DNA from 2 places in the Bacillus sp. XB1 genome. Region 2 is predicted to be linked to the other one. Evidence: riboswitches for the same ligand, from Rfam matches in the RefSeq annotation. Region 2 holds a riboswitch; the other holds the start of a gene.
The links. Region 2 has a riboswitch for cyclic di-AMP ahead of ACK1U5_RS14930 (hypothetical protein). Riboswitches for the same ligand answer to the same signal wherever they lie in the genome.

Region 1 (15,775 bases), 1.0 Mb from region 2:
TCTGGTGATTTTGCAAGAAATGCACGCCTAGCTATCTTTGTTACTAAATCGATTGCGAAAGGTGGTAACATTTCAAGTATTGTTCCTTTCGTTTCTCATGTAGACCATACTGAACATGATGTAGATGTTATTGTTACTGAACAGGGGTATGCCGACTTAAGGGGACTTGCGCCAAGAGAAAGAGTGGAACTTATTATTGAGAATTGCGCACATCCAATGTATCGTGATCAACTACGTGCTTATTACGAAGAAGCAAAAACAAGAGGTGGACAAACTCCTCATATTTTAGAAAAAGCTTTTTCTTGGCATACGAATTATGCTAAAAATGGAACAATGCTTGAAGCGGTAGTAGAAACTGTATAGGTTTGTATCGTACGAAATAGTAAAACGAATGAGTGAGTTTGAAGATTAAATTTTAGAAAAAGAGAACACCAACTTTTAGGGATGGTGTTCTTTTTCTTTAAAAAAATTGTACTGGTTATAATAAAGATTTATAAAAATAACCTCTAATTTATGAAAAAAAAGGTTTTTTGAAGTGCTTTCCGAATCAATTTAGTAGTTTACATATCGAAGGTGAGGAGAAAGAATCATGAAGATAAGAGAAGCGTTATTAAGTGAAGCAAATGAATTAAGTGAATTCGCACTACAATCAAAAGCAACGTGGGATTATAGTGAAGAATTCATACTTGCTTGTAAGGAAGATTTAACAATTACAGAAGAATACATAAAAAATAATTTTGTATATGTTTTAGAAAACGATAATGCGAAGATTGGTTTTTTCTCATTTTTACGTAATGATAAAGCTCTCGATTTCTTGTACATTCATCCTGATTACAAAGGAAAAGGTTACGGGAAAATACTTTGGGAGTACGTAATAGAAAAAGCCAATGAACTAGGATTAAAAAGTTTTACGATTGATAGTGATCCGAATGCAAAAGGATATTACTTGAAAATGGGGGCACAGTTAATAGGAGAGACACCATCAACTGTCTTTAAGGGTCGTGTACTGCCTCTTTTGAAATATGATGTGTAAAACTATTAATAGTAGGGGAAGATTAGAATGGATGATGTAAAGGAAAAAAGAATATATGAAGCACTAATAAAATCGTGGTCGATTGAAACGAGTTCAAAGTGGACAATTGAAAACCCAGCAAAGGGACAGTGTGGTGTAACGGCTCTAGTCGTTCAAGACATATATGGAGGAGAAATTAAAAAGACAAAAGTAAGAGAGGTATGGCACTTTTATAACTTTATAGATGGGCAGAGATTTGATTTTACAGAGACTCAATTCAATGGGAAATTGAATTATATGGATGTGGAATCAAATCGGAAAGAAGCATTTGCAGATACAAATGAAAAACAATATAGCATTTTGAAGGAAAAAGTAACGAAAGAATTCAAATTATCTTTTGACTCTTAATCTTTAATAAGTTACTATAATGGTGGTAACTTATTAAAGGGAACTTCATAGAGTTGAAAGGGGAAATACTTTTGAAAACAACTTATGTAAACGCTACAATTGTAACGATGAATGAACAAAACGAAGTGATAGAAAATGGATATATCATTGTAGAAAATGATCAAATTATAGATGTAAAGAGCGGAGAATTCGCTAATGATTTTGAAGTAGATGAAGTAATTGATATGAAAGGAAAGTGGGTTTTACCAGGGCTTGTAAATACACATACACACGTTGTAATGAGTCTCCTAAGAGGTATTGGCGATGATATGTTATTACAGCCGTGGCTTGAGACGAGAATTTGGCCACTGGAAAGTCAATTTACTCCCCAAATTGCGGTCGCTAGTACGGAATTAGGATTACTTGAGATGGTGAAAAGTGGTACAACATCATTCTCTGACATGTTTAATCCAATTGGAGTAGATCAAGACGCAATTATGGAAACGGTATCAAGGAGCGGGATGCGAGCTGCTGTTTCAAGGACTTTATTTAGCTTCGGAACGAAAGACGATGAAAAGAAAGCGATTGAAGAAGCTGAGAAATATGTGAAGCGTTACTATAACGAAAGTGGCATGTTAACTACGATGGTTGCACCACATAGTCCATATACATGTAGTACAGAATTGTTAGAAGAGTGCGCACGGATTGCAGTAGAGAATCAAACGATGGTTCATATCCATCTTTCTGAAACAGAGCGTGAAGTACGTGATATTGAAGCACAATATGGAAAACGTCCAGTAGAATATGCAGCGAGCTGCGGATTGTTTAAACGACCAACAGTTATTGCACACGGTGTAGTATTAAATGAAGATGAGCGTGCATTTTTAGCAGAAAATGACGTTCGAGTAGCTCATAATCCGAATAGTAATTTAAAACTAGGTTCTGGTATAGCGAATGTAAAAGCGATGCTAGAAGCAGGAATAAAAGTAGGAATTGCAACAGATAGTGTTGCATCTAACAATAATTTAGATATGTTTGAAGAAATGCGCATAGCGACTTTACTACAAAAAGGTATTCACCAAGATGCAACAGCTTTACCAGTTGAAACAGCTCTTACACTTGCGACAAAAGGAGCTGCTGAAGTAATCGGGATGAAACAAACAGGATCACTTGAGATTGGAAAATGTGCTGATTTCATTACAATTGATCCGTCTAATAAGCCTCATTTACAACCAGCGGATGAAGTGTTATCACACCTTGTATATGCTGCTAGTGGAAAAGATATAAGCGATGTAATTATTAACGGAAAACGTGTCGTTTGGAATGGCGAATGTAAAACGTTAGATGAAGAGCGTATTATATTTGAAGCAAGTCGTTATAAACGAGGTTTGCAAAGATAACTAATTATGTGGCAGTTGAAAAAGCTATCCTTTTAAAAGGATAGCTTTTTTCTTGAACGAATAAATATTCAAAAGAATGTCGCATCTTTCTGTTCATATTTCTGCTATAATATATAACGCTTTATAATATTTTATACTTAAGGAGAACAACTCATGAAGCGAAAAAAGAGCCATTTAATGGTAATGGCACTTGTTACATCTTTATTATTAACAGCTTGTAATAATAAAGCGAATAAAAGTGATACAGAGGTTAAAAAACAAGTGTTAAATGTAACAGTATCAGAAGAAATTCCTTCTCTGGACACTGCGAAAACGATGGATGGTACATCAGCACACGTTATGCAAAACATATTTGAAGGGTTATATGTATTAAATGATCAAGATCAGCCTACTCCAGCAGTAGCAAAATCGTTTAAAAGAAGTGAAGATGGTAAGAAATATACATTTAACTTGCGTAAAGATGCAAAATGGTCAAATGGAGATAATGTAACAGCAAATGATTTTATATTTGCATGGAAACGTGCAATTAACCCTGAAACGGCATCTCAATATGCATACATGCTCTTTTATGTGAAAAATGCGAAAGAGATTAATAAGGGAACAATGCCTCTTGATGCACTTGGGGTTAAAGCAATAAATAATTATACGTTAGAAGTTGAACTGGAACAGCCAGTTCCGTATTTTTTACAGTTGTTAGCACTACCTATATACTTACCACAGCATGAATCATTTTTGAAAGAACAAGGAAACAATTATGCATTGGAACCTAGTAATCTCATATATAACGGGCCATTTGTATTAGAAAAATGGAAGCATGAACAAGAGTTTCAATTAAAGAAGAATGCTGCATATTGGGATCGAAAGAAAGTGAAATTAGACGAAATAAACTTTCATATCGTAAAGGATACAATGACAGCTGTAAATTTATATGAAGCCGGAGATTTGGATCGAGTACCTATTAATTCGCAAATTGTAGACAAGTATAGAGGGAATAAGGAATTACATATGTCGAGTGATCCTGGAATTGCCATGCTTCGTTTTAATGAAAAAAATACCGCGTTAGCAAATAAAAAGGTGCGTCAATCTATTTCATTAGCGTTAAATAAAGATGATTTCGTTGCTCACTTTATTAATAACGGAGCAAAGCCTGCAAGTGGGCTTGTACCAGTTGGTCATGTAAATGAAGTGACCGGTAAAGATTTTAGAAAAGAAAACGGAGATCTTTCTTCATATGATTTGCAAAATGCGCAAAAGATTTGGAAAGAAGCGAAAAAAGAGCTTGAAGTAGAGCAAGTAAACCTCGAGTTTTTAACGTTTGAACAAGATAATGCAAAACGGATGGCAGAATATATAAAAGGTGATTTAGAAAAGAATTTGCAAGGACTCACGATACAAATTAAACAACAGCCATTTAAGCAAAAATTACAGTTAGAACAAGCAGGTGATTACGATATAACTATGGCAAATTGGGGACCTGACTATAAAGACCCAATTAGTTATTTAGAGTTATTTACGACAGGGAATCCGAATAATAAAATGAATTATTCTAATGTTCATTACGATGAATTAATAAAGAAAGCGAAAACGGATTTTGTACTAGATACGGAAAACCGATGGGAAGCGTTGCGAGAAGCCGAGCAGGTATTATTAGAAGATGCTGCGGTAGCGCCGCTTTATCATATTGGCTCAGCATATGTACAAAAGGATTATGTAAAAGGAATTGAAAAGCATCAATTTGGTGGTATTTATACTTATAAGAATGCTTATATTGCTAATGAATAAATACAAAAAACCTTACTTTTTAAAAGTAAGGTTTTTTACACATGAATTCTATTAAACCGATTTCAATAAAGCGTAAAAATTCGTATCATATGGGACATCATCTTGATACATATAATTTTTTAGAACGCCTTCTTTTTCAAAGCCTAATTTTAATAGTACTTTATTGGAAGCTTCATTTTCAAGAAATACAATTGCTCCAATCCGCTTTAAATGAATCGTATGGAAACCGTATGATATAACCTCAGAAACAGCTTCAGTCGCATATCCTTTTCCCCAGTGTTCAGGCAAAAAGGCATAACTTATATTGGCTCGTTTATGCTCAGAAGACCAATCGTGAAAACCAATGGTACCAATGAGTTCTTTCGTGTCTTTTAATTCGATTCCCCATTTTATACCGCTTCTTGCATTGTAACTCAACTTAAAATTATGAATGATTTGCTTCACTTGATCAATATCTTGTAACGGTTTTTGGCCATAATAGCGCAGTACATTAGTATTAGAAAAGCATTGTAGTATACGCGGTGCATCTTCTTCGGTAAGTTCTCTTAAAATGAGTCGGTCTGTTTTCAATATAGGAAACATGCTTTCACTCCATTTCTTTTGAAACTAGAATGTGTTGTTATTATATAATCTAGTCTGAAAATAAAGATTATTCAAGAGGGGAGTATGGTTTTAATTTATGATAAAATTGATTGTGGAATATATTTCAAAAAGAGGTTTGTATATGGAGAAAAATTCAATTTTAATTGTAGATGATGATCAAGATATTGTTCAATTTATAAAAGTGAATCTAATGCAAGAAGGTTTTAAAGTTTTTAGTGCTCATAACGGAGAAGAGGCTTTAGAAATAATAAATAATAACAGTATTCAACTTGCTATTTTGGATATTATGATGCCACAAATGGATGGGATAGAATTGTGTAGAAGGATTAGAGAGAAACATAGTTTACCAATTATGTTTTTAAGCGCGAAATCATCGGATGTCGATAAGGTAATTGGATTTAGTACTGGGGCAGATGATTATATTGTGAAGCCGTTCAGTACAATTGAATTTATCGCAAGAGTGAAAGCTCAATTAAGAAGGTATACATATTTCAACCAAAATGCTGTCCAAGTAATGGAAAAGAAAATAAATATTAGAGGTTTAGAAATAGATGAAGCGTCGAGAACTGTAATGTTATATGGAGAAACAATGAATCTTACGAAAACTGAATATGATATTTTACACTTAATGGCAGCCGCAAGGAATCGTGTGTTTACAATTGAAGAAATATATGAGAGCGTTTGGAACGAAAGAGCCTATGAAAGTAATAATACAGTAATGGTTCATATTGCAAGATTGAGAAATAAAATTGAAGAGAATCCAAAAGAACCGAAGTTTATACAAAATGTTTGGGGAGTCGGATATAAAATTGAAGATTAGATCTTTACAGGGTATTAGGGCGAAAATTTTTTTAGCTTTCATATGTAGCATCTTGTTAGCGACTGTAAGTATAATAGTGCTTCAAATTTTAGTTGGAAATATATATAGTCATGTTAATGCGTTAGAGGAAAAATATTCATTTTTATACTTTATAGTTTTTTTGATTTTTACTACGACATACTTTGCATGTATGACAAAAACAATGATGAAAAGATTGTCTGAAATTAATAAGAACGTGAAGGAAATAAGTAATGGTAATTTTGAAGTACATATACCTATTTCAAAAAATGACGAGATTGGTGAATTAGCGACGAATGTAAATAGAATGGCCAAAAGTTTAAAAGAGTCTATCGAGAATGAAAAAAAATCACAGGAAATGAAAAATGAAATGATTAGTAATATTTCTCATGATTTACGAACGCCAGTAACATCTTTAATCGGTTATGCGGACCTGTTAGGAAATAAACTCCATTCGAATGGAGAAGAATGTGAACAGTATGTAAGTATATTAAAGCGAAAAAGTTATGAATTAAAACATCAAGTAGATGATTTATTAGAATACTGTCAAATAAATTATAGAGAGATTGAATTACATAAAGATGAAGTAGATATGAAAGCATTAATTGAACAAATCATGATTGGCTTTGTACCACAATTAGATGATGCTAATATGAGCTTTTATATTAAAAGTGATGAAGTGCTGTATGTAGAAGTTGATGTGGCACTTATAGTGAGACTATTTGAAAATATAATAGGTAATAGTATTATGTATGGAAAAGATGGAAAGGAAATTATAATTGGAATTTCCAATAAAACAATGAATGTTGAAGTAGAAATTAAAAATTTTGGACAATGTATTCCGGAAGAGGACCTTCCTTACGTTTTTGAGAAATTTTATCGTAGTGAAAAATCACGTAGTTCTTATACTGGTGGGAAAGGAATGGGGCTTGCAATTTCAAAAAGTATAGCCGAGCTCCATCAAGGGGATCTAACTGTACGTAGTAACGATAAAGAAACAGTTTTCACTGTGAAATTACCGCAGTATAAAAAAGTAAGAAAGTCGTAAGTATTTCTTTTATATGTCGTAATTTTTACTTTGTATCATTGAGAAAAAGGATATGAGAGTAGGGATGCGACATGTGGAAGAAATTTTTATTAGTGATTATAGTTTCTTTTTTAATTATAAGTTGGATCTTAGTTTATGTAGCTAATGGTGTTACATCAGTTTTTGTTTGGTGGAGTATTCAGGCTTTTAGTTTTATTTCAGTTTTCCTCTTGGTAGGATCAGTAATAATATTTTTTTGGAAAGGCATTTTTAGAAAGCGGATAGATAGAACGCTATTTTTAATCATTCTGTTTTCTATCATTGGAGCTTGGCCTGTCGGTTGGTTTGCTAATATAGGTAGAATTGCTTACCCAGCAGATATACAATCTATGAGTCCTAAAGCAGTAGTTCGTGTTCCTTTGAATGAACGAGCATTAATAGGCTGGGGCGGTGATCAGTTAGAAACGAACTATCATGTTATAAAGCCAAATGAAAGGTGGGCATATGATATCCTCATTCCACCTGCTGAAGTGAAAAGTAGTAAGTTAGAGGATTACGGAATATATGGAGCGAAAGTAATGGCACCAGCTTCTGGGACGGTTGTATCAATCAATAATGATGAAAAAGATTTAATTCCCGGATTGGATGATTTTCAGTCAATGGCAGGGAATTACATATATTTACGGATAGATGAAACAGAGACATTTTTGATTCTTGCCCACTTAAAGAAAGGGTCCATTAAAGTTAGAGAAGGACAACGTGTAAATGAAGGAGAATTTCTTGCTCAAGTCGGTAACTCAGGAAGTTCAAGTGAGCCACATTTACATATCCATCATCAAAGGCAAAATCCGTCTAAGGTAAGTATGTTTTTTGCGGAAGGATTGCCACTTTACTTTCGAACTGAAAATGGTGTCATGATGCCGGAAAGAGGGACATACATAAGTGGTAACTAGAAGAAAATCATTTCATCCAAAAAGGGTATTCCAAATTAAAATTGGAATACCCTTTTTCATTATCCTACAAATGTTTGATACAGTAAGAAGATATTTAAAATGATAACGAGTGCGGCAATTATCCAAGCGATAAATGTTGTTATACGGTGGTTAACGAGTGCACCCATAATCTTTTTGTTACTTGTAAACATAATAAGTGGTACTAGCGCAAATGCAATACCGAATGATAAGACGACTTGGCTCATGACTAGAGCGTAAGTTGGATTTACACCTAAAGCGATAATAACTAATGGTGGAATCATTGTAATAAATCGGCGTAAGTATAACGGAATATGCATGCGAATGAAACCTTGCATAATAATATCACCCGACATTGTACCGACAGAAGAGCTAGATAGTCCTGCTGATAAAAGTCCAATTCCAAATAATGCAGCTGATACAGGACCTACTAAATTGGTAAATTGAGTGTAAGCAACATCTAAATCTTCAACGTGCAAGCCGTTTTTAAAGAATAGTGCAGCAGCAACAATTAACATACTTGCATTAATTGCTCCAGCAATAACCATTGCAATAATAATATCGATAAATTCGAAACGAAAAATCTTTTTCTTTTGTTCGTCATTTGTGCCGACCACGCGGCGTTGTGTTAAGGCAGAATGCAAGTATATTGCATGCGGCATAACTGTTGCACCTAAAATCCCTGCTGCAAGTAATATACTGTCTACACCTTGGAATTTTGGAATAAATAGTCCTGAAAGAAGGGGACTTAATTCTGGTTTTGCATAAAAAACTTGAATCCCAAAAGCGATTACTACAATGAAAATCATTCCTGTAATAATAGCTTCTAGTGGACGAAATCCTCTACGTTGAAACTCAAGAATAATAAATGATCCGGCTGCAGTAATTAAAGCGGCAGGTAGCATCGGGATTCCAAATAGTAAGTAAAGCCCCAAAGCAGCTCCAATAAATTCCGCTAAATCTGTAGCCATAATAACTAGTTCACCTTGTATCCATAAGCCGATAGACACAGGCTTTGGAAAGTTTTCACGAGCTATTTCGGGTAAATTGTTTCCTGTAGCAATTCCTAATTTAGCTGATAAAGTTTGGATTAATACAGCCATTAAGTTAGAAGCGAGTATAACCCATAATAGTAAATATCCATATTGTGAACCAGCTGCGATATTGGTAGCAAAGTTGCCAGGATCAATATAAGCAACGGACGCGATAAAAGCGGGTCCTAAAAATGGTAACAGTCTTTTCCAGCCTTTTGTTTCTCCACTTAAAGCTAAGTGAGCTGATTGTACAGTTGTACTTTCAGAAGGGAGATTTTCATCTTTTGTTATATCTTTATTCATAGTAGTTTTCCCCTTTAAAATGTTAACTTGATGAAATTATTGTATTTATTCTTACTCATTATTTCAATACATTTAAATATGTTATATGGTAATTTCATTTGAACACGAAAGTTTCCTTAATGCAAATTATATGCCTTTATACAATGGATGGTGTGATAACGTAAAATGAATTGGGAGTTTATGGTGTGATGACATGGGGAAACATAGTGAATTAAAGGGCTGTTTTTGAAATTTATGTGAACATAAAGCCGATAATACAGCATATTAATTGATGGAATTGCATTTGTATGATATATAATATATTGGGATTACAACATAACCATAGTGTTTTGGTGTGTAATCTTGTTTTTTATTTTTGTTAACTGATAGAAAATAGTATAAAGAAAATGGGATTCATTTTCTTATTATATATGTTTTGATATGAACGTTAACTTATACATGATTTAAAAAATTAGATAGGTGGTAGAAATACATTGGCAACTACAAAACCATACAGAGTATTACTATATTACATGTACACAACAATTGAAAACCCAGAAGAATTCGCGGCAGAGCATTTAGCATTTTGTAATTCACTTGAATTAAAAGGAAGAATTCTTGTAGCAAAAGAAGGTATTAACGGAACTTGTTCTGGAACTGTAGAACAAACAGAGAAATACATGGAAGCAATGAACAATGATCCACGTTTCGATGGCATCGTATTTAAAATAGATGAAGCTGATGGTCATGCATTCAAGAAAATGCACGTGCGTCCTCGTCCAGAGTTAGTTACACTTCGTCTAGAAGATGACATTAACCCACACGAAATAACTGGGAAGTATTTAGAGCCAAAAGATTTTTATGAAGCAATGAAACAAGAAGATACAGTTATCATTGATGCACGAAATGATTATGAATTTGATTTAGGTCACTTCAAAGGTGCGATTAAACCTGATATCGAATCATTCCGTGAATTACCAGATTGGATTCGTGAAAATAAAGAAGTACTTGAAGGTAAAAAGATTTTAACTTATTGTACAGGCGGAATTCGTTGTGAGAAGTTTTCTGGTTGGTTAGTTCGTGAAGGCTATGAAGATGTAAGTCAGCTTCACGGCGGAATTGTAACGTACGGAAAAGACCCAGAAGTACAAGGTGAGCTTTGGGATGGACAATGTTACGTGTTCGATGAGCGTATCGCTGTACCAGTAAACCAAAAAGAACATGTTATCGTTGGTAAAGACCACTTTACAGGTGAACCTTGTGAGCGCTATGTAAACTGTTCAAATCCAGAATGTAATAAGAAAATTTTATGTTCTGAAGAAAACGAAGCGAAATATTTACGTGCATGTTCTAATGAATGTCGTGTAAGTCCACGTAACCGCTACGTAATACAACATGAATTAACGGAAGAGCAAGTAGCTGCTGCATTAGAGCAAATCGAAGCAGGGAAGTAAACTGAATTCGTATAATAAAAGGGGTACTCCAAGTTTAATTTTGGAGCACCCTTTTTTTATTATCCGGCCCTTTTATTTGTCGGTTTTTGTCGGTAAGTCGATATATTAAAAAAATCGCTGATATATTTTGAGTTGCGCTGATATATCTTAAAAATCGCTGATATATTTCGAGTTGCGCCGATATAATCGGAAAATCGCTGATAAAAATTTCACTTACTGCAGCGCACCAAGAATTTGAAAATAACTTTCTTTAATTTTTATCTTCTTTCTCTTTAACGGCAGAAAGTACAGTTTGTTTTACCCAAGCTTTTCTTCGTTTATGCTGTAAACCCCATTGGTATAAACTTTGGGCTCCTAAAATAAGTGAAATGACAATGCCGCTAATCGCAATTAATAGAGCGAAAAATTCAAGAGGTGACGATATTTTGTTTGAATCGGTGTTTCTTAAAAGGTCAATCATAGTAAACCCTAACATTTGGCCCACTACAGAGTAGAGCGTTAAAATTAATAATAAGAGGCTATCTTTTTTAGAGGCGACATTTTCTTGATATTTAAACAAACTATCAAGATTTTGTTTCGCGTTCGAGTATAGAACCTCAATATTAAAAAGTTTTCTTAAGCGGAAGAAAATATCTTCACTTTGTGATTGGGATACTAATTCTAAAGAAAAATAATTAGCAGTGAACGAATTGATCGAATAAATTAATTTCTCTATTTCATTAGTATCTTGTTCAATGTTTAGCTCAGCATAGGCGTTTGCCATTTTTAATAAAACAATTTTATGGAATAGGTTTAATAATAAAGCGTAATAAAATTCCCCGTACATTTGACTAGCAAGTTTAGCGATTTCGCGTTCTCCTTCATTTGTTACACATGTAAAAATATGTTCTTCCATTATGAAATAACGATTTGGAGCCCATCTCTGGTAAGCGTGTTTTTTTAAATAGTCATGAATGTAAGGAAGGTTATTTGCACTCACATATGGCTTACCATCACTTGTTAATCCGGAAAGACTAGAAGTACGATAAACATCCACTTCATTAAGTTCCATACCTTCTTTTAGTGACAATAAAGTTTGGACGTACATTCTTTGGTCTTCGAAGAAAGGGAAGGTTTGAAAGTATGAACTTCTTAATCTCTTCTTTTCAAAGAAATCAGTTACGCCATGAAATAAATAACCAAAAATGAATTTTTCAACTTGGGAATACTTTTTTCCGTTACATTCAATACAAATAGTCTCATTTGTATCATTTTTAGTTTCAAGTACACGGAAGCGAGCAGCGAATTCGATTGCTTCAGATAAAGTCATGTTTGGAGCAGTGTTTACTTCTGTTCGAATTGTTAAGAAGCCAAGTTCATAAGGACAAAGTGTTACATCAATAGAGTGTATCTTGAATGGGATTGAAATAAGGTTTGTTGTTAAATATCCAGTTAAGTTAAGGTCCTTTGAATAACGTTGCAAGCCCTTTTGATGCTCTGAGTGAGGAAAGAGAATTTTATTTGTAAATGAAAGATAGTATGCTTCCATATTTTGATGTGAAACTTTAAACTCCCCATAATATGTATTTTCATCATAGAGATGATCAAGCCGAAAAGGACGGAAATCGTTTTTTTGTAAGAAAGGGAACATATTTTGTTCATATCCAGCTTTAAAAGAAAACGGGAATATAAATTGAAATATAGCTGTTGCTACATCTTTTTCCTCAATTGCTTGTATTGCCTCCATCTACATTGTTTCCTTTCCATATATGCTATAGAAACAACATGCCCAAATTTATTTGAAAATAACCACTGTTTTATACTCGATTGAGAGTGAAAATTCAGCTTATTTAGCAGAGGACATGTATAATGTTATGTATACTAAAAGTTATAAAATTGTATTTTGAAAAGGGGGATGCTGTATGCGGATTTTAGTATTAGGCGCTGGTGGAGTCGGAGGATTTTTTGGTGGCAGATTAGTCGAAAAGGGAGAAGATGTTACATTTCTTGTTCGTAGTAAACGGAAAAAACAATTAGAGGAAAGAGGACTTGTAATCCGAAGTGTTAACGGGGATTTTTCCTTTCAACCGAAATTAATAACGAAGGAAGAGAGAACTTCTCCATTTGATGTCATTTTATTTTCAACAAAAGCGTATCACTTAAACGAGGCAATTCAAGATTTGAAGCCGTTTGTTGGCGAAGGTACTGTAATCATTCCATTGTTAAATGGTATCGCTCATTTATCACTATTACAAAAAGAATTCGGCGAAGAAAAAGTACTTGGCGGTTTATGCTTTATCGAGACGACGTTAAACGATCAAGGAGAAATTGTACAAACTAGCGCTGCCAACAGACTTGTGTTTGGAGAAATTAAGTCTCAAAATTCAGAGAGAGTAAAGCATATTTCTAAAGCATTTGCAGGTACGAAATCTAGTTTTGTTTTAAGTGAAAATATTACGCAAGATATGTGGCATAAATATTTATTTATTACTGTAATGTCCGGTGTGACAACGTTAATGCGTGCACCAATTGGACCAATTCGTGAAAGTGAAGGCGGCCGTGATTTTATCCGTAATGTATTTGAGGAATCTGTACAAATTATGAAAGTATTAGGAGCTCCAATAAAGGTTAATATTGCCCAGGAACATATGAAAACAATTGATAAAATTTCGTATGATATGAAGTCATCGATGCAACGTGATATGGAGAAGGGTTCGTTTATTGAAGGGAAGCACTTGCAAGGATATTTACTGGATGTAGCAGAGCAATTTTCTATAGCGGCACCATTATTAGGCACTATATATCAAAATTTAAAGGTGTATGAAGAGATGACCTTTAACAGATCTGTAATAGAATTAGATGTATGAAAAAATAAAAAAGATAGCAATATATAAGTGTATTGCTATCTTTTTTATTTTTTTGTATGACAAATTATTTATTTCTTTTCGTTCTATCTGTCAAATTTATTTCCTGTTCACGTTTACCATATAACTGATTAATTTCATTTGCTACTGCATCTAAATATGAATCGGAAAAAATAGGCTTCTTTTCTTTAGACATAGGGGTCTCCTTTGCGGATTTTTTAGTATTCATTATGTATATTTCTCAGTGGATTATGCACAATCATTTTAATTTTTTTCTTATTAAAAATTTTTGTTTACTTTTTGAAAATAAAGGAGTATTATAATCCACAGTTTCAATTTTCTAAATCGCTGAAACCGCATGGTACGGGGGACCCGTTTTTACGGATCAGTACATAATCCGATGGGGTGAATCCTTAAAAAAGGTAGGGCTACTCATAGGCCCGAATCCGACAGCTAACCTCGTAAGCGTTATATTGAGAAGGAAGGTGGAGCTTGTGCGACAAAAAAAATAATGTCTACAAGTCTATTTCGCTATGGCTTGTAGACATTTTTTGTTTTCTGAGTAAATAGTTTACTGGCTGCAACAAGCAGAAAAGTTCGTACAAAATTATTGGAGAGTGGACAGCATTGGTTTCATCTATTAAAAGATTTTTAATTGGAAGACCGTTAAAATCAACGGAGCTTGGAGAACAAAAGCTTAATAAAACGAAAGCTTTAGCTATTTTATCTTCTGACGCATTGTCATCAGTTGCTTACGGTCCAGAGCAAATTTTAATTGCTTTAGCAGGTGTTGGAGCGATCGCTTATTGGTATTCCATTCCGATCGCTGTTGGGGTATTAGTATTATTGACAGCCCTTATTTTATCTTATCGTCAAATTATTTTTGCTTATCCGCATGGCGGGGGAGCGTATGTTGTATCAAAAGAAAATTTAGGGATGAATCCAGGCTTAATTGCTGGAGGATCTTTATTAGTTGACTATATTTTAACTGTTGCGGTAAGTGTGTCCGCTGGTACAGATGCAATTACGTCTGCGTTTCCTAGCTTACATGCACACAACGTAATTATTGCGGTTATATTTGTTATATTAATTACGATATTAAATTTAAGGGGAGTAACTGAATCAGCTTCCGTTTTAGCATATCCTGTTTATTTATTCGTTTTAGCACTATTTATATTAATTGGTGTGGGCATATATAATATTTTAACTGGTCATGTTTCACCCACTTTACATGCGCCAATTGGTACACCAGTTGCAGGGATTAGTTTATTTTTATTACTAAGAGCATTTGCATCAGGTAGTTCTGCTTTAACAGGTGTTGAAGCAATTTCAAATGCAATTCCGAACTTTAAAGATCCTGCGCCAAACAATGCTGCAAAAACATTGCTTGCAATGGGTGCATTACTTGCTGTGTTATTTTCAGGAATTGTATTTTTAGCTTATTATTACGGAGTGACTCCGAGTAAAGAAGTAACAGTTGTTTCTCAAATTGCTGAACAAACATTTGGACGTAATTTCATGTACTATTTCATACAAGGTACAACAGCTTTAATATTAATTCTTGCTGCTAATACAGGTTATTCTGCATTTCCTTTATTAGCGGTTAACCTTGCAAAAGATAAATTCATACCGAGAATGTTTACGATTAGAGGAGACCGCCTAGGTTACTCAAACGGTATTATTATACTTGGAGTTGCTTCGATTATTTTAATTGTAGCTTTCCAAGGGCAAACAGAACATTTAATTCCACTATATGCAGTAGGTGTATTTATTCCATTTACACTTTCTCAAACAGGGATGGTATTAAAATGGCTTCGCGAAAAGCCTGAAGGATGGGCTTTAAGATTAACGGTTAATTTAATTGGTGCAGTTATTAGTTTTATCGTAATGAGCATGTTCTTTTTAACTAAATTTGCACAAGTTTGGTCGATTCTTATTTTCTTACCAGTTATTATCTTCTTATTCCATCGAATTAAGAAGCATTATGATGCAGTGGGTGATCAATTAAGTTTAAAAACTTGCGAGCCTCTTATTCCAATTGAGGGGAATGTAATTGTCGTTCCTGTAGCAGGTATGACGCATGTAGTAGAAAATTCATTGAACTATGCGAAATCGCTTTCGGCAGATCAAGTTATCGCAGTA
Region 2 (15,775 bases):
CTTATGATGGGTTCAGTTCGCCACATCGATTGGGACGCATTTGATGAAGCATTCCCAGCATTTTTAGTAATCTTAAGCATGCCTCTTACATCAAGTATCGCAACAGGTATCGCACTTGGATTTATTTCATATCCACTTATGAAAGTGGCAAAAGGTAAATTCCGTGCTGTTCACCCACTTGTATATGTATTTGGAATTTTGTTTGCTTATCAATTGATATTCTTACCACATTAAAAAAGTAGAGCATCGAAATCCGATGCTCTACTTTTCTTTTACAACAATCATTCAAAATATGAAGAAGGTTATAACCTTTTAATACTTCTCTTCTACCTTTAATTCTTTACTATACTTTTGAATGAAAACTGATGAAATAACCATTACTATGCCCACACTAAAACCAATAAGTTGATCTATTAACATTTCATCATGAATAAACCAGCGAAGTAAAAATACGCTACCAAAAATAAACATCATAATAAACCCAATATGCCTAAGTCCTTTATAGACATTTTCCATATGTATCACCTCTTCACATAACATTATCCATATTATACCATGCAACCATCAAGTAACCGTATCGTCCTCTGACAATATGCAGCTACCTTTTGATCATGTGTAACAACTAGCACTGTTTTTCCTTCTTTATTAATCTCTTGTAAAATACTCATAATTTTCTCCCCATTTTCTTGATCAAGAGCACCAGTCGGTTCATCAGCAAGTATAATTTTTGTATCTTGTGCTAAAGCCCTTGCTATTGCTGTTCTTTGCTGTTCTCCTCCTGATAACTCGTAAGGATATTTGTTAATATGCCTCTCAAGCCCTACCATTTTCAGCATTTTTTTTGATATTTGCATACGTTTCTTATGAGAAATTCTTCTATATATAAGCGGAAGCATTACATTGTCAACAACTGTATAATCATCTAATATAGTAGGTTACCGCTTAGAGTTGGATAGAATGCACTTGTTGAGGTTGATGTTGCTAATAATACTAAAGTTGTAATTGAAAAAACTTTTCCTTTCATTAACAATCACCTCATAAATTTAATAGTTTAGTAGCGCTACATCATCATAATATCCTTCAAATAAATTCTCCTCAACAAGAAACCCCGGTGTTTTACAAACTCTTTAAACACTTAAACATTCATACATTTTTAAAAAGTAACGTATAAGTAGCAATATAAAAAAGCTGCGGAGAAACTCTTCTCCGCAGCCTAATACTTATTTTTGCAAGAACGCCTTTAAATCTGCAAACTGTCTCTTTGCATCTTCATAGCCTTGCTCGTATAAATTTTGTAGTTTTGCTGTATCTTTTTCCATACGATCTACTTGAAGCGGCACTTCTGGGCGAATAACAAATAAATTGCCAGCTTGTTCTTCTTTTTCAATATAGTGAAGTGTTTCATTATACACTTCATAACGATTCAGCATCGTGTTAACAAGGTTCGGATATTTTTTATAAGCTTTCGCTGCAACCCATCCAAACCTTGATTTTTTCTTCGCGTAGCCATGATTTCTCGTTAAAATAACGACTGATTTTTTAAATCCATCCTCTTGCGCTTTACGAACTGGAATTGGATCAGAAATCCCGCCATCTAACAGTTGTTTACCGCGGTAATTTACTACCGGTGCAATGAAAGGCAATGAACTAGACGCTTGTAATAAATTTAGCGCATCATCATTCGTTCCTTCTTTTTCAAAATAAACAGATTGCCCTGTTTCACAATCCGTCGTTCCTACAAGGAAACGTTCCGGGCTATTAAAGTATGTTTCAAAATCAAACGGCACATACTTTTCTGGAATTTCATGAAAAATGAAATCCATATCAAATAGCTGACGTTTTCTCCATAAGTTTTTATACGATAAATATTTCGGATGTGATGCATAATCAATATTGACCGTTTTATTTCTATTTCTTTGTCTGGAAAGATACGACGCTGCATGACAAGCACCAGCTGATACACCGATTACATATGGAAAATATAAATCTTGTTCCATAAAGTATTCTAATATCCCGCCCGTGTACACACCACGCATACCGCCGCCTTCTAATACTAACCCCGTATTTTCAAGCATGTTACTCTCTCCTCTATATATATTGACTCTTTAATTATTCACCATGTTAAGTATCTTTTTCTATTATATATGAGTTCTTTCAGAAATTATATTTAAAAGACTTGAGAAAAAGGAGTTTTTTCTTCCAATTATATTTCCAAATGATTGGAGACATCCTTTATAAACCTTTGAATAAAGTCTTGCTCTTCTTTCGTATATCCATCTAAAAGTAACAACCACTTTTCTTCAGCTTGCTTATGCAATTTTTCATGAGCTTTATATATTTCATTCCCACTTTCCGTTAAGCGGAAGAAGATTTCTTTTTGATTATCTAACATTTGCATCTTCTCAACGAATTGCTTTTGAAACAACTTTGTACAAATTTTAGAGATTGCTCCCTTCGTCATGCCCATTTCTGTCGTAATTGCCGTTACATTCATCAAACCATTTTTTCCGATACATTCGATTACATGTAACTCAGATAAAGACATACTACTTACACCTGTCTCACGAAGAAACTTCTCGTTTTGTCGTTTTAAATGTTCTTCTTTTTTATGCAAAAGTGTACGAATGTCCGACAGTATTTCCATTTGCTTCGTTGCATGCTTCAATCCGTTCGCCTCCTAAGTTTCCGAAGAAACAATTTAACTATATACCATTTTAAAATTATTTTTTCATCTTTACAAGTGAGAAAATCATGTTAAAATAAATTTAGTTTCCTAGGAAACTAAATTACAAGGGGGTTAACAAGATGAAAAAATCTAAACTAAATTTCATTTTATATGTTATCTGTATTAGTGCCTTATTCGGTTCCTTCGCTCAAAATATTTACACACCTATCTTACCGATGATTCAAAATTCTTTTCATACTTCTCTTTATCTTGTAAATGTAACAGTTTCACTTTTTACATTCGTTCTTGCGATTATGCAGCTCATATATGGCCCTTTAATTGATACAAAAGGGAGAAAATCTGTCCTTATTCCTAGTTTAATTATTAGTACGATTGCTTCAATCGGATGTGCTTTTTCGGCAAACATTTATTTATTTCTCTTTTTTAGAGCTGTTCAAGCTATAGGAATAGCGGCTATACCTGTAGTTTCAGCAACGATTATCGGCGATTTATTTGAAGGAAAAGAACGCGGAGAAGCGATGAGCCTATACCAAATGTTACTTGCCCTCGCACCTGCAATGGCTCCTCTCATAGGTGGTTATCTTGGCAGTATAAATGGTCACTTATCTGTATTTCTCTTTTTATCTACACTTGGCATTATCTTATTAATGATAAACATTTCACTACTTCCAGAAACAAAGCCAAGTGTAATTAAGCAGTCTAAAGCACAAAAGAATTACTCTCTTATCTTAAAAAATAAAACTGGATTTTCTATTACTCTTATTGGCTTCATTCAATTTTGTATTTACTTTTGCTTTCTCGTTTTTTTACCGAGTATTTTAACAAATTCATTTCATTTAACTGTAAATAAAATTGGTCTTATGTTTGTACCAATGTCTCTTTCTATCATGCTAGGAAGTTTTTGCTACAAGTTTTTGCAAAAACGCCTCACAACAAAGCAAGCTTTATTTATTACGAGTTTCTTCAATATTATATGTGTCGTTTTATTCTCTTTCACATATAGCATCAATATCCCCTTCATCATTATCGTTACATCTTTGTACGGTTTTAGTATGGGACTTTCTATGCCAACTCACACTACTTTATTAACAGAAGAATTCGTACAAGAACGTGCAACAGCTATCGGTATATACAACTTCATCCGCTATCTTGGTATGGGTACAGGGCCACTTATAGGTGGATTTCTTTTATTTAACCAAAATTACTTTTGGATTTTCTTCCTAGGTGCAATTATGTTTTTACTTGTAATCTTATATGCAATGAAAATGCTAAGTTTTCATGCTGTACAAAAATTAAAATAGAGCCCCCAAAATGTCGGCTCTATTTTACCCTCTTTGATCCGCAACAATATGAATATCAATATACTTTGTTTGTCTCATAATTTCATTTACAATAGAGCCTTTTCGTATTTCTTCCCACCTTGTTCTTGCAGATTGTCCAAGTAAAATTTGCGTCACTTGTAATCTTCTTGCGACTTCAATAATAACATCCGCTGGTTTTCTCCCTTTCGCCTCTTCTAATACAAAACTCGCATCAAATTGATTGGTTAACGATTTCCACTCTTCAATCGTCTGCTTTTTTCCAGCTGAAATAGAATCTATATTTTCCCTCTCAACGTTTAATACGTACAATTCAGCATTTAACCGATCAGCCATGCGCCATCCCCGTCTTATTAATTTCTCCGCTGTTGAACTGTATTGTACACAAACGAGAATTTTTTCTTTTACGCCAATTGGTTCTATTACTGTTTGGCTAATTTTCTCGTCCATATCATCAGCAACTTCTCGAAGTGATAATTCCCTAAGTGCTCCTAAATTATTAAGTGTAAAGAAGTTTTGTAAGCTTTGCTGAATTTTTTCTTCTTTATATATCTTTCCGTCTATTAGTCTCTTCCTTAATACCTCAGGCGTTGCATCAACGAGCTGAATTTCATTTGCTTTTTGTAAAATAAAATCTGGAATTCGTTCTCTTACTTTTACATTCGTAATTTGAGCTACAATATCATGAACACTTTCTAAATGTTGAATATTAAAAGCTGATAATACCGATATACCAGCCTCTAACAATTCCTGCACATCCATATAACGTTTCTTATATTTAGAACCAGGAACATTACTATGAGCAAGTTCATCCACTATGACTACTTGCGGCGCGCGTTTTTTTATTCCTTCCACATCAAGCTCATAAAATACCTTTCCTTTATACTGTATTTCTTTTAAAGGAACTTTTTCTAAATCAGCAATTGCTTCTTCCGTCTCTTTTCTTCCATGCGTTTCAATTAAACCAATTACAATATCAATTCCATCTTTTTTCATTTCTCTTGCATCAAAGAGCATTTTATAACTTTTTCCTACGCCTGGAGCTGCTCCGACATATAGCTTTAACTTTCCGCGATTTTGCTGACGAATATATTCTAAATATTCCTCTGGCGTTCGCCTTTGAAACTTCGGTTCATAATCATCTGCATACAAAATAAACACTACCTTTCATTCGAAACAACGCTACCTCAATCCATTAGATTGAGGTAGCACTGTTACTATTTCATTAATTTCTGTAATGCCAAATTTAGCTTTAAGACGTTTACGCGGGTCTCTCCAAATAAACCAAGCGCAGCACCTTCTGTTTGATCTTTAATCAATTGATTAAGTTTTTCTTTCGGAATATTCGTTAATTTTGAGATGCGATTCACCTGCACCGAGGCCGCCTTTGGACTAATATCAGGATCAAGCCCTGAACCTGAATTTGTCACTAAATCTATCGGTACTTCTGTAACTGGAACAGCTGGATTTTTTTCCTTCCAGTCCGCAATACTTTTCTCTACTCGCTTTGCTAAATCTGGATTAGATGGTGCATAGTTATTTGAACCAGATGCTTCAGCCTTATATTCAATACTAGAAACACGCCCTTGAAAATAACGTGGATCCGTGAAGTTTTGACCAATTAATTTAGAACCAATCACTTCATTTTTATCATTATATATTAGACTTCCATCCGCATTATCCTTCATCACTGCTTGTGCAATACCAGTAACAATAAGTGGGTATACAAGTCCACACAATACTAGAAATGTAAAAGTAATACGGATAATTGGTGATAGTATACTTTGTTTCTTCTCCATCTTTTTCCCCTCTTCCTTATATAAACAAGCCGACAATCATATCAATTACCTTAATTCCAATGAACGGAACGATAACTCCACCAAGCCCATAAATAAGTAAGTTTCGGCTAAGCAATGCATTAGAACTCATCGGTTTATATGCAATACCTTTCATCGCTAACGGAATGAGTAATGGAATAATAACAGCGTTAAATATTAATGCTGATAAAATCGCTGACAATGGTGATGTTAATTTCATAATGTTCAATGCTTCCATTTGCGGAATCGCAAGTGTAAACATTGCTGGAATGATTGCAAAATATTTCGCTATATCATTCGCAATACTAAACGTCGTTAACGCACCTCGCGTCATTAACAATTGCTTACCAATTCCTACAACCTCAATAATTTTCGTTGGATTCGAGTCTAGATCAATCATGTTGGCCGCTTCTTTCGCTGCTGTCGTACCACTGTTCATCGCTAATCCAACGTCGGCCTGCGCTAATGCCGGAGCATCATTTGTACCATCACCTGTCATCGCTACAAGTTTCCCTTTATCTTGCTCTGCTTTAATAACAGCAATTTTATCTTCCGGTTTACACTCAGCAACGAATTCATCTACTCCAGCTTCTTTTGCAATCGTTGCTGCCGTTAACGGATTATCACCTGTACACATAACCGTTTTAATCCCCATTTGGCGTAACTGTTCAAAACGCTCACGCATACCCGGTTTTACTGTATCCTTTAAATAAATTAAACCGTAAATACGATTATCTACTGCAACTACAAGTGGTGTTCCGCCCTCTTTTGAAATTAAGTCTGCTTTTTGATTTACATCTTTCGGAATTATTCCGCCTTGTGACTCAACCCATTCAATAACGGCACCTACAGCACCTTTTCTCACTTTCGTTCCGTCTTGTAAATCAACACCACTCATTCTCGTTTCTGCTTTAAACGGAACAAACTCACCTTGTTCTGCAAGTTCTCTATTATATGATATAGATTTTCCCTGCACATACTCGATAACAGATCGACCTTCTGGTGTTTCATCTAAAACAGAACTAATAGCGGCCCACTTTCCAACTTGCTCAATCGTTTCATTTCCTACAGGTAATAATGTATGAGCCATTCGATTCCCAAAAGTAATCGTACCTGTTTTATCTAAAATAATTGTATTAATATCGCCCGCAGCTTCTACTGCTTTCCCTGACATCGCTAACACGTTAAATTTTGTCACCCGGTCCATCCCAGCAATACCAATCGCTGATAGCAAACCACCAATTGTCGTTGGAATTAAACAAACTAATAATGCAACTAGCACAGCAGTATCAATTTGAAACCCTAAATAATTTGTAAAAATCGGCAACGTCACAACGACGATCAAGAAAATAAGAGTTAAGCTTGTTAATACTGTATTTAAAGCAATCTCATTCGGCGTTTTTTGACGAGCAGCTCCTTCTACTAAAGAAATCATTTTGTCGATAAATGATTCACCAGGATTACTCGTAATGACAATTGTAATTTCATCACTTACGACCATCGTTCCACCTGTTACGGAACAAAAATCACCGCCTGCTTCTTTTATAACAGGAGCTGATTCCCCTGTAATTGCAGATTCATCTACAGATGCTAATCCTTTGATTACTTCGCCATCATTCGGAATCATTTCTCCTTGTTTTACGATAACAACGTCACCTTTTGTAAGATCAGTTGCTGAAACTTGGACAATGTCTCCATTTTCTTTTACAATATTTGCAAACACATCTTTCTTCGACTGCTTTAAAGAATCGGCTTGCGCTTTACCACGACCTTCTGCTAATGCTTCTGCAAAATTCGCAAATAAAACTGTAAATAATAGAATGAGAGAAACTGTTATATTAAACCAACCTGGTATACTACTAGAACTACTTGGAAGAAAAGATAAAATGAACGTAATGATAAATCCAATTTCCACAACGAACATAATCGGATTCTTTATCATGACTTTCGGATTCAATTTCGCAACGGATTGCTTCATCGCATGTGTTACGATATCACGATCCATCGTTTTCGCTTGTCTAACTTCATCTTCTACAGCATGTATTTGTGACTCATTTAATTGTTTTTCTTTTACTACTACCGGTCTCATCATTTACCCTCCATTACTTCAATGTAAGAAATTCTGCAATTGGCCCGAGTACTAACATCGGGAAGAATGTTAATGCACCGACAATTACAATTGTTCCGATGAAGATGCCACCAAATAAACTATTATCTGTACGGAACGTTCCGACTGTTTCTGGCACTACCGTTTTTTCTTTCAGCGAAGCTGCCACTGCTAGCATCGTAATTAAACTGAAGTAGCGTCCTAAAAACATAACTAAACCAGTCGTAATATTCCAAAACGGTGTATTATCTCCTAATCCTTCAAATCCAGATCCGTTATTCGCAGCTGACGATGTATATTCATATACAACTTGCGTTAAACCATGAAAACCGGAATGAGAGATAGCATCCGTCCCTAAATTTGTTGAAAGAGCTAATGCCGAAAATCCTAAAATGAGCAATGGATGAAATAAAATCGTGACCGCGATTAATTTCATTTCCTTACCTTCAATCTTTTTACCTAAAAACTCTGGTGTCCGTCCAACCATTAACCCAGATATAAACACCGCGATAATTGCATACATAATAATGTTTACAAAGCCTGCTCCAACGCCGCCATACACTGTATTTAACATCATATTTACAAGTGGAACTAGACCGCCAATTGGTGTTAACGTATCATGCATCGTATTAACAGCCCCAGTTTCAGCAGCTGTCGTTACTGTTGCGTATAGTGAAGAAAATACTGTTCCAAATCGTACTTCTTTCCCTTCTGTACTTCCTTGTACATGTTCGATACTCATTCCATTTAATGCCGGGTTCCCGTTTAGTTCAGATGTCGTAATCGTTATAAACCCTAGTAAAAATACCATAAATAGTGACACGAAAAGGATGCGACCTTGTTTTTTATTTCCTACCATTCGTCCGTACGTAAATGGAAGTGCTGTTGGTAATAACATCATAAGCATCATTTGCAAAATATTACTCATTTGTCCTGGATTTTCAAAAGGATGCGTAGAGTTTGCTCCGAAAAATCCACCGCCGTTATTTCCAAGTTCCTTAATGGAAACAAATGATGCAACTGGTCCACGTAATATACTTTGCTTTGCACCTTCAATCGTTTGTGCTGTAACCGCTCCATCTAACGTTTGCGGTACGCCAAGTGCGACAAAAACTAGTGCCGCAATAAATGCGATAGGAAGAAACACTCTCGTTAACGCTCTCGTAAAATCAACGAAAAAGTTACCAAGTTCTTTTCCAGCAAGTCCTCTTATAAAAGCCATAACGAGCGCCAATGTCGTTGCTGGTGCCGCAAACATTAAAAATGTAATCCCGATTAATTGTGATAAATAGGATAAACCATTTTCACCGCTATAATGCTGTAAGTTTGTATCAGCCATAAAACTAATCGCTGTATTAAAAGCGAGCGTAGGCTCCATCCCTTCAATATGCGCTGGATTTAGCGGCAACACACCTTGTAATCTGAAAATGAAATATACAATAACAATCATAAATCCGTTGAGTAAAACTAATGATAATGCGTACTGTTTCCACGTTTGATTGTATTCTTTTACACCCGTAATTTTAAAAATAAGTTTTTCAAAAGGCCCGAATACTTTATCTAGCATTTTGCTACCTTGAAAAGCTTTTTCTAAATAAATCCCCATTGGCTTTGCTACTAAAATAAACAAGAGCATTGTAATAATGACTGCAACCCAAATCATAATGAATGATTCCCCCTAATTAAAACTTCTCTGGATTTAATAATGCATACACTAAATACACTGTAATTGCTGCGACAATAACTGATAAGACAATCATCATGATTGCTTTCCTTCTTTCACAACTTTATCTGACCAACTTGCAAGACTTGCCATTGATGCAACTAATAAAATAAAAATCCCGACCATTACAACATCTAACATAGCTATCCCTCGCTTCATTTTTGTTAAAATTTACCATTTAAATGTTAAAAAAGAACACTGAGCTCTACTCAGTGTTCAAAAAATGAACAACAAAAAGTAAACCTCCTCTCTAAACGCTTACGAGGTTAGCTGTCGGATTCGGGCCTAAAGAGTAGCCCTACTTTCAAAACTGAAAGATTCACCCCAAGTGACGATGCACAAAATTGGTTCCCCCGCTCCATTTCTGGAACTCAGCGATTTTAGGTTTTTTTGGAAATTTTATGAATGATTTATGAGAGTAAATATACTCCTCTATATTTCACTTGTAAAGGGGTAAATTACTGAAAATAATAATATTTACATTCATTTAAACGCTTACATTGAAGATTATTACTATTATTTCATCTATTTTCTTTATTTCTCTTCTCTTTTCTTAAAAATGACCTTTTAAATATGAAATAAAAAGAGCGAATGAGATGAAGTGCATAGCTTGTTGCACTCAGCATTCGCTCTTTTTATTCAACCTTTATTCTCCTCGTAAAAATGCACGTAAATTTCTCCCGCGAATATAAACTTGTGTCAATTCTGCATGTAGCTGCTCATACTCGGTAATATCCACCTCTAAATACAAAGCATCTTTTGATGGTAATATAATATACGGCCCTGGAAAAAGGGGATCGATCTGAACCAATTCTTGAACTCGCTCTACCGATACTGCCCAACGATTTGCTATATCTCCAAGTAATAATACCTTCATCATTTCTTCCCCCGCCCTATTCAAAAAATAAAAAAGAAATATTATCACAATTTGTAAACACGACAAACTTAGCTCCAATTGTTTCATAGAGCCTCGCTGGATATCGTTTATTCCTTGTAACAACAGTAATAGGTGCTTGAAAAGAAAAGCGAATGTGTTCTGTGAAAAAACTAACGATTGGAAGCTCATCCCCTAGTAAAATCACCTTCTTAATACACTCACAAATACTAGTAAAGTCCTGCTCCTTACTGCAGCTATAAGTCCAATCAAACCCACAATTCCTAACTTCAGCCGCTATCTCTTCATTTGCTGTAAAAATAATTAACTCATGTTGAAATGATACTAGATCTCTTAAACTATCTACCTTACTTTCTTCTCCAACACAAATAAGTGTTAGTTCCATGTACCTCATCCTCCTTAGTATAAAAGAAATCAAACATAGATTGATATTCCCCTATACTAATCAGATCGATGAAGTGATGTATCCATCATGGCACCGTCCTCTCTCAAGACGCTTACGAAGTTAGCTGTCGGATTCGGACTTTGAGAGTAGCCCTACTTTCAAACTTGAAAGATTCACCCCTAGTGCCTACGCACAAATTGGTTCCTCCGCTCCATATAATTGGACTCAGCGTTTACAAAAAAATGTATTCTGGCTGATATATTACTCCTGTATTTTGAAAAAGTAAACAGAAAAAAAGCCAGTTATAAAACTGGCTTTTCACTTACCTATGCACGCGTTCTATTCACTTTATATGCAAAATGATTCGTCGGTCCATGGCCACTACCAATATTCAATGGCTCTTCAATTGCTATACTAATAAATCGTTTTGCTTCTTGAACAGCATCTTGAATTGAGTATCCTTTCGCAAGTCCTGCTGTAACCGCTGAAGCAAATGTACACCCACTTCCATGCGTTTGCTTTGAAGGAATTCGCTCGCTTCTAAACTCAATAAATTCTTCTCCATCAAAGAGGAAATCAATTACTTCATTACCTTGATATTCTGCATGTCCGCCCTTCATAAGCACATATTTAGCACCTAATTCGTGCAATACTTTTGCAGCTTCCTTACTATCTTCAACATTATGAATCTCCATCCCAGTTAACACTTCTGCTTCTGGGACATTCGGTGTTATAACAGTTGCTACTGGTAATAAATATTCTTTTAATGCTTGAACTGCTTCTTGCTGTAATAATGATGCACCGCCTTTTGCAATCATAACGGGATCTAGCACAATATTATTCCAGCCAAACTTTTTAATTTGTTCTGCAACAATTTGAATTATTTCACTACTAAATAACATTCCTAGTTTCACTGCATCTGGTGTTAAATCCGTACCAATTGAATTCAACTGTTCTGTAATACCTTCTAACGGAACAGGATATACCCCTTGAACGCCAAGCGTGTTTTGAGCAGTAATTGCCGTAATAGCCGTCATTCCGTATACACCAAGCTCTTGGAATGTTTTTAAATCTGCCTGAATTCCAGCACCGCCGCCGCTATCAGACCCTGCAATTGTTAAAGCTTTATTCACTTTCATCCCACTCATCCTTTTCTATCCAAAATAGCGATGATAAATCGTTTTTGCTTCGCTTATATCTTTCGTTCCATGTACGAGCACACGGCCATCTTTAAAGGCGACTAACCTCTTGTCTTCAATAGAAAATGATAGTAAATATGGATTTATATTTAAATCATTCACACGACCTTCCAACAACTCTTTATATTGTTCAAAATTCATTTCCTCTTTATGAGGTGGTCTAATTTGAACTGTATTTCGCCCGCATAAAACTGCTGTTTTTGATGTGTTCTCTTTATTTAAATACGGATATAATGCATTCTCTCCGCATGAAGGACAATTATGCTGGCGAAGCTTTTGCACATTCATACATGAATACTCATTCTTCCACATATCAAACGATACAAGCCCATCTCGAAGTGATTCGTAATCTTCTACTAACAGTTTAAGAGCTTCTGTTACTTGATGAGAAACGACAAGAGATACAGCAGGTGATATAATACCCGCTGTATCACATGTTGCCCCGCCAAGCGGAATCGACTGTAATAAACATGATAAACATGGTGTTTTACTAGGAAGGATTGTGTAAGAAAGACCGTAACTACCTACACATGCACCGTAAATCCATGGAATAGAATATTTTTGTGCTATATCATTCACAATAAAGCGTGTTTCAAAATTATCAGTCGCATCAATAATTACATCAACATTTGTAACAAGTTCTTCTAGCTCTTCAGCTGTTACATCTTGAACGAGAGCTTCTATTGTTACATCACTATTAATCTCTTCTAAACGTTTTTTAGCCGCTATAGCTTTTGGAAGATTATTCTTTACGTCGCTCTCTGCATACAATTGTTGTCTTTGTAAATTACTCCAATCTACATAATCACGGTCAACAATTGTTATCTTGCCAACACCTGCTCTTACAAACATCTCTGCATTTGCACTACCTAATGCACCTGCACCGATAATAAGCACATGCTTTTCTCTTATCTTTTGCTGTCCTTCTTCTCCAATTGGAGAAAATAGTTCTTGGCGAGAATATCGATTATTCAACTACGCTCATTCCTTCTAAAGGACTACTTGCCGTTGCACAACGCTTGCGTGCAATACGACCTGCTTCAAATCCTAAACGACCTGCTTCAATACTTAATTTCATTGCTTGTGCCATTTTAATAGGATCTTTTGCTCCTGATACAGCTGTATTTAATAACACGCCATCTGCTCCTAATTCCATTGCAAATGCTGCATCAGCTGGGCTACCAATACCGGCATCAACGATAACTGGTACTGTTGCTTGTTCAATAATGAAGCTCAAATTTAATGGATTTACAATACCAAGTCCTGATCCGATTGGAGATGCTCCTGGCATAATCGCATGCACGCCAAGCTCTTGTAATTTACGTGCTAATACAACATCATCAGATGTATACGGAAGTACGATAAATCCTTCTTCCAGTAACATTTCAGATGCCTTTAACGTTTCTACCGGATCAGGTAATAACGTTCTATCATCACCAATAACTTCTACCTTTATCATGTCACAAAGCCCAGAGGCTTTTGCTAATTTTGCAATACGAACAGCCTCTTCAGCGTTTTTTGCTCCTGCTGTATTTGGTAATAACGTATATTTTTTCACATCAAGTTTCTCTAATAAATTAGGTTGCTTTGCATCAAAGATATCCATACGACGTACTGCAAACGTTAAAATTTCAGCTTCAGAAACGTCAATTGCCTTTTGCTGTACGTCAAAATCAGGGAATTTACCTGTTCCTAATAAAAGTCTAGAATGAAATGAAAATGGTCCAATGTTTAACATAATCAACCGCCTCCTACGAAAGTTACAATCTCAATTTGGTCTCCATCAAAAACAGATGTATCTGTATGATCATCTTTTTGTAAAATATCTTTATTACGCTCTACTACAACAATTCTGTTATCTAACTCTAAATGTGTAAGTAGCTCAGCTACTGTTTTTACACTCGCTGGCACTTCAATTTGGTTACCATTAATTTTTAAATTCAAACTTCCATCCCCTTTCTAAACGCTTCTAGAAAGCAATGAATCTAGCAAATGATTCTCTTGCTTTCCTTCTATTAAATCGGCCATATATTGACCAGAAATAGGACTTAATAAAATACCGTTTCGATAATGGCCCGTGCAAGCATATAAACCTTTTATTTCTTCATGCTCTCCCATATAAGGAGCTTCATGATTCGATTGTGGTCGTAATCCTGCCCACGTGCTTTCCCATTCTGCTTCTTTTAAAGCTGGCAATATTGTATAAGCACGCTCTAATATAGAAGTTATACTTTCTGGCTGCACAGTTTTATTGAACGTATGTGGCTTCATTGTTGCCCCAATTACGTAACGTCCACCGCGCTTTGGAGTAATGTAAAATCTTTCTTGAAAAATAGGTGCTTTTAAAAGTTGTTTTCTACTTCTTACCGCAACCACTTCTCCCTTAACTGGATATGTACCCCAATCACGGTGAAAATAACCTAGTAACTTCGTGCTCCATGAACCACCTGCAATAACGACTTTCTCACATGTGACAATACCTTCACTTGTAATAACTCCAGTCACTTTATTATTTTCAATACGGATATCAAATACTTCCGCCTGTTCATATATATCAGCACCGGAAATTGCCGCAGAATGTGCGAATGCTTTCGTAAGCTCTGGTGCAATAACATGACCGTCTTTCGGATAATATACTGCTCCTATAATAGATTCGGATAGATATGGCTCTTTTTCCCGCACATGGTCTCCCGTTAGAAAATAAGAATCTTCACCTGTTTTCTGCTGCCAATCCATAATGTGAAGAATTCTTTCCTTCTCATCTGCATTTTGAGCAATACGATAAATTCCTTTTTCTTCATATCCAATATCAATACCCGTCTTTTCACGTAAAACTGCTGTAAGTTGTGGAAATATAGCACGGCTTTCTCTAGCAAGGTCAAATAGCGGGTCATATTCATCCCATTCTGCCTGCACCCCAAGTAAACCAGCGGCTGCTTTCGAGGCTTCAGATGCAATCTGTTGCTTCTCTACAATCGCTACTTTATGTCCTCTTTCTGCTAGAAAATGTGCAACTGAACTACCAATTACACCACCGCCAATTATCGCTACATCATACTTCTTACACATGTTTTTCCGCCCACTTTCTTATTGATTCCTTATAAGATTTCGCTTTGCTATACGGGTTACTACTACTTATAATCCCAGACATAACTGCTATACCACTTACACCGTTAGTAAGAACATCCACTGTGTTTTCTGGGGTAATTCCTCCAATTGCTGTAATCGGTATAGATAAACACCTTGCAATGTCTGAAATTTCTTCAAGCCCTCTCGCTGGCACACCTTTTTTACAATCTGTCGGAAATACATGGCCATAAACGAGTGAATCCGCTCCATTTTTAAAAGCTACTATTGCTTCATCTAGCGAATGCACAGAATAACCGACATGCAAATACGAAAACTTTTCTTTCACTGACTTTACATCTGTACTTCGATATCCTAGTTGAACACGAGGTATATTTAATAAAATTGCAATATCAATTCGATCGTTTATGACAATTTTAGAAGCCGGAAAGCCCTCCATTAATAGACTTTCCACACCTTCATATAATTCCTTCGTACTCTTCTCACGCTCACGAATATGCAAATAATCAATCTCACTCTCAATTTGCATCGCTACATTCACTAACTCTTCGAATGGC

Region 1: another riboswitch for cyclic di-AMP. It lies ahead of ACK1U5_RS09450 (APC family permease); the one in region 2 lies ahead of ACK1U5_RS14930 (hypothetical protein).

Annotation. Positions count from the first base shown of each region.
Region 1 is NZ_JBNRIL010000001.1:1,866,372-1,882,146, reverse strand. It holds gene ACK1U5_RS09520 (acetyl-CoA hydrolase/transferase family protein) at 1-363, shown strand, start outside; gene ACK1U5_RS09515 (GNAT family N-acetyltransferase) at 590-1,033, shown strand; gene ACK1U5_RS09510 (YunG family protein) at 1,061-1,420, shown strand; gene ACK1U5_RS09505 (bifunctional S-methyl-5'-thioadenosine deaminase/S-adenosylhomocysteine deaminase) at 1,474-2,799, shown strand; gene ACK1U5_RS09500 (peptide ABC transporter substrate-binding protein) at 2,953-4,581, shown strand; gene ACK1U5_RS09495 (GNAT family N-acetyltransferase) at 4,633-5,163, opposite strand; gene ACK1U5_RS09490 (response regulator transcription factor) at 5,306-6,004, shown strand; gene ACK1U5_RS09485 (HAMP domain-containing sensor histidine kinase) at 5,970-7,070, shown strand; gene ACK1U5_RS09480 (M23 family metallopeptidase) at 7,142-8,002, shown strand; gene ACK1U5_RS09475 (Nramp family divalent metal transporter) at 8,062-9,357, opposite strand; gene trhO (oxygen-dependent tRNA uridine(34) hydroxylase TrhO) at 9,831-10,790, shown strand; gene ACK1U5_RS09465 (hypothetical protein) at 11,041-12,516, opposite strand; gene panE (2-dehydropantoate 2-reductase) at 12,692-13,636, shown strand; gene ACK1U5_RS09455 (hypothetical protein) at 13,701-13,829, opposite strand; cyclic di-AMP (ydaO/yuaA leader) riboswitch at 13,970-14,116, shown strand; gene ACK1U5_RS09450 (APC family permease) at 14,261-15,775, shown strand, end outside.
Region 2 is NZ_JBNRIL010000001.1:2,892,199-2,907,973, forward strand. It holds gene ACK1U5_RS14865 (NCS2 family permease) at 1-234, shown strand, start outside; gene ACK1U5_RS14870 (hypothetical protein) at 313-516, opposite strand; partial or broken gene ACK1U5_RS14875 (ABC transporter ATP-binding protein) at 549-932, opposite strand; gene ACK1U5_RS14880 (patatin-like phospholipase family protein) at 1,221-2,075, opposite strand; gene ACK1U5_RS14885 (MarR family transcriptional regulator) at 2,204-2,665, opposite strand; gene ACK1U5_RS14890 (MFS transporter) at 2,806-3,987, shown strand; gene kdpDN (KdpD-like non-kinase potassium sensor) at 4,012-5,166, opposite strand; gene kdpC (K(+)-transporting ATPase subunit C) at 5,223-5,804, opposite strand; gene kdpB (potassium-transporting ATPase subunit KdpB) at 5,821-7,911, opposite strand; gene kdpA (potassium-transporting ATPase subunit KdpA) at 7,925-9,592, opposite strand; gene kdpF (K(+)-transporting ATPase subunit F) at 9,612-9,692, opposite strand; gene ACK1U5_RS14920 (SipW-dependent-type signal peptide-containing protein) at 9,689-9,793, opposite strand; cyclic di-AMP (ydaO/yuaA leader) riboswitch at 9,894-10,039, opposite strand; gene ACK1U5_RS14925 (hypothetical protein) at 10,299-10,532, opposite strand; gene ACK1U5_RS14930 (hypothetical protein) at 10,546-10,932, opposite strand; cyclic di-AMP (ydaO/yuaA leader) riboswitch at 11,026-11,173, opposite strand; gene thiD (bifunctional hydroxymethylpyrimidine kinase/phosphomethylpyrimidine kinase) at 11,259-12,071, opposite strand; gene thiF (thiazole biosynthesis adenylyltransferase ThiF) at 12,087-13,106, opposite strand; gene thiG (thiazole synthase) at 13,099-13,869, opposite strand; gene thiS (sulfur carrier protein ThiS) at 13,872-14,075, opposite strand; gene thiO (glycine oxidase ThiO) at 14,091-15,200, opposite strand; gene tenI (thiazole tautomerase TenI) at 15,193-15,775, opposite strand, start outside.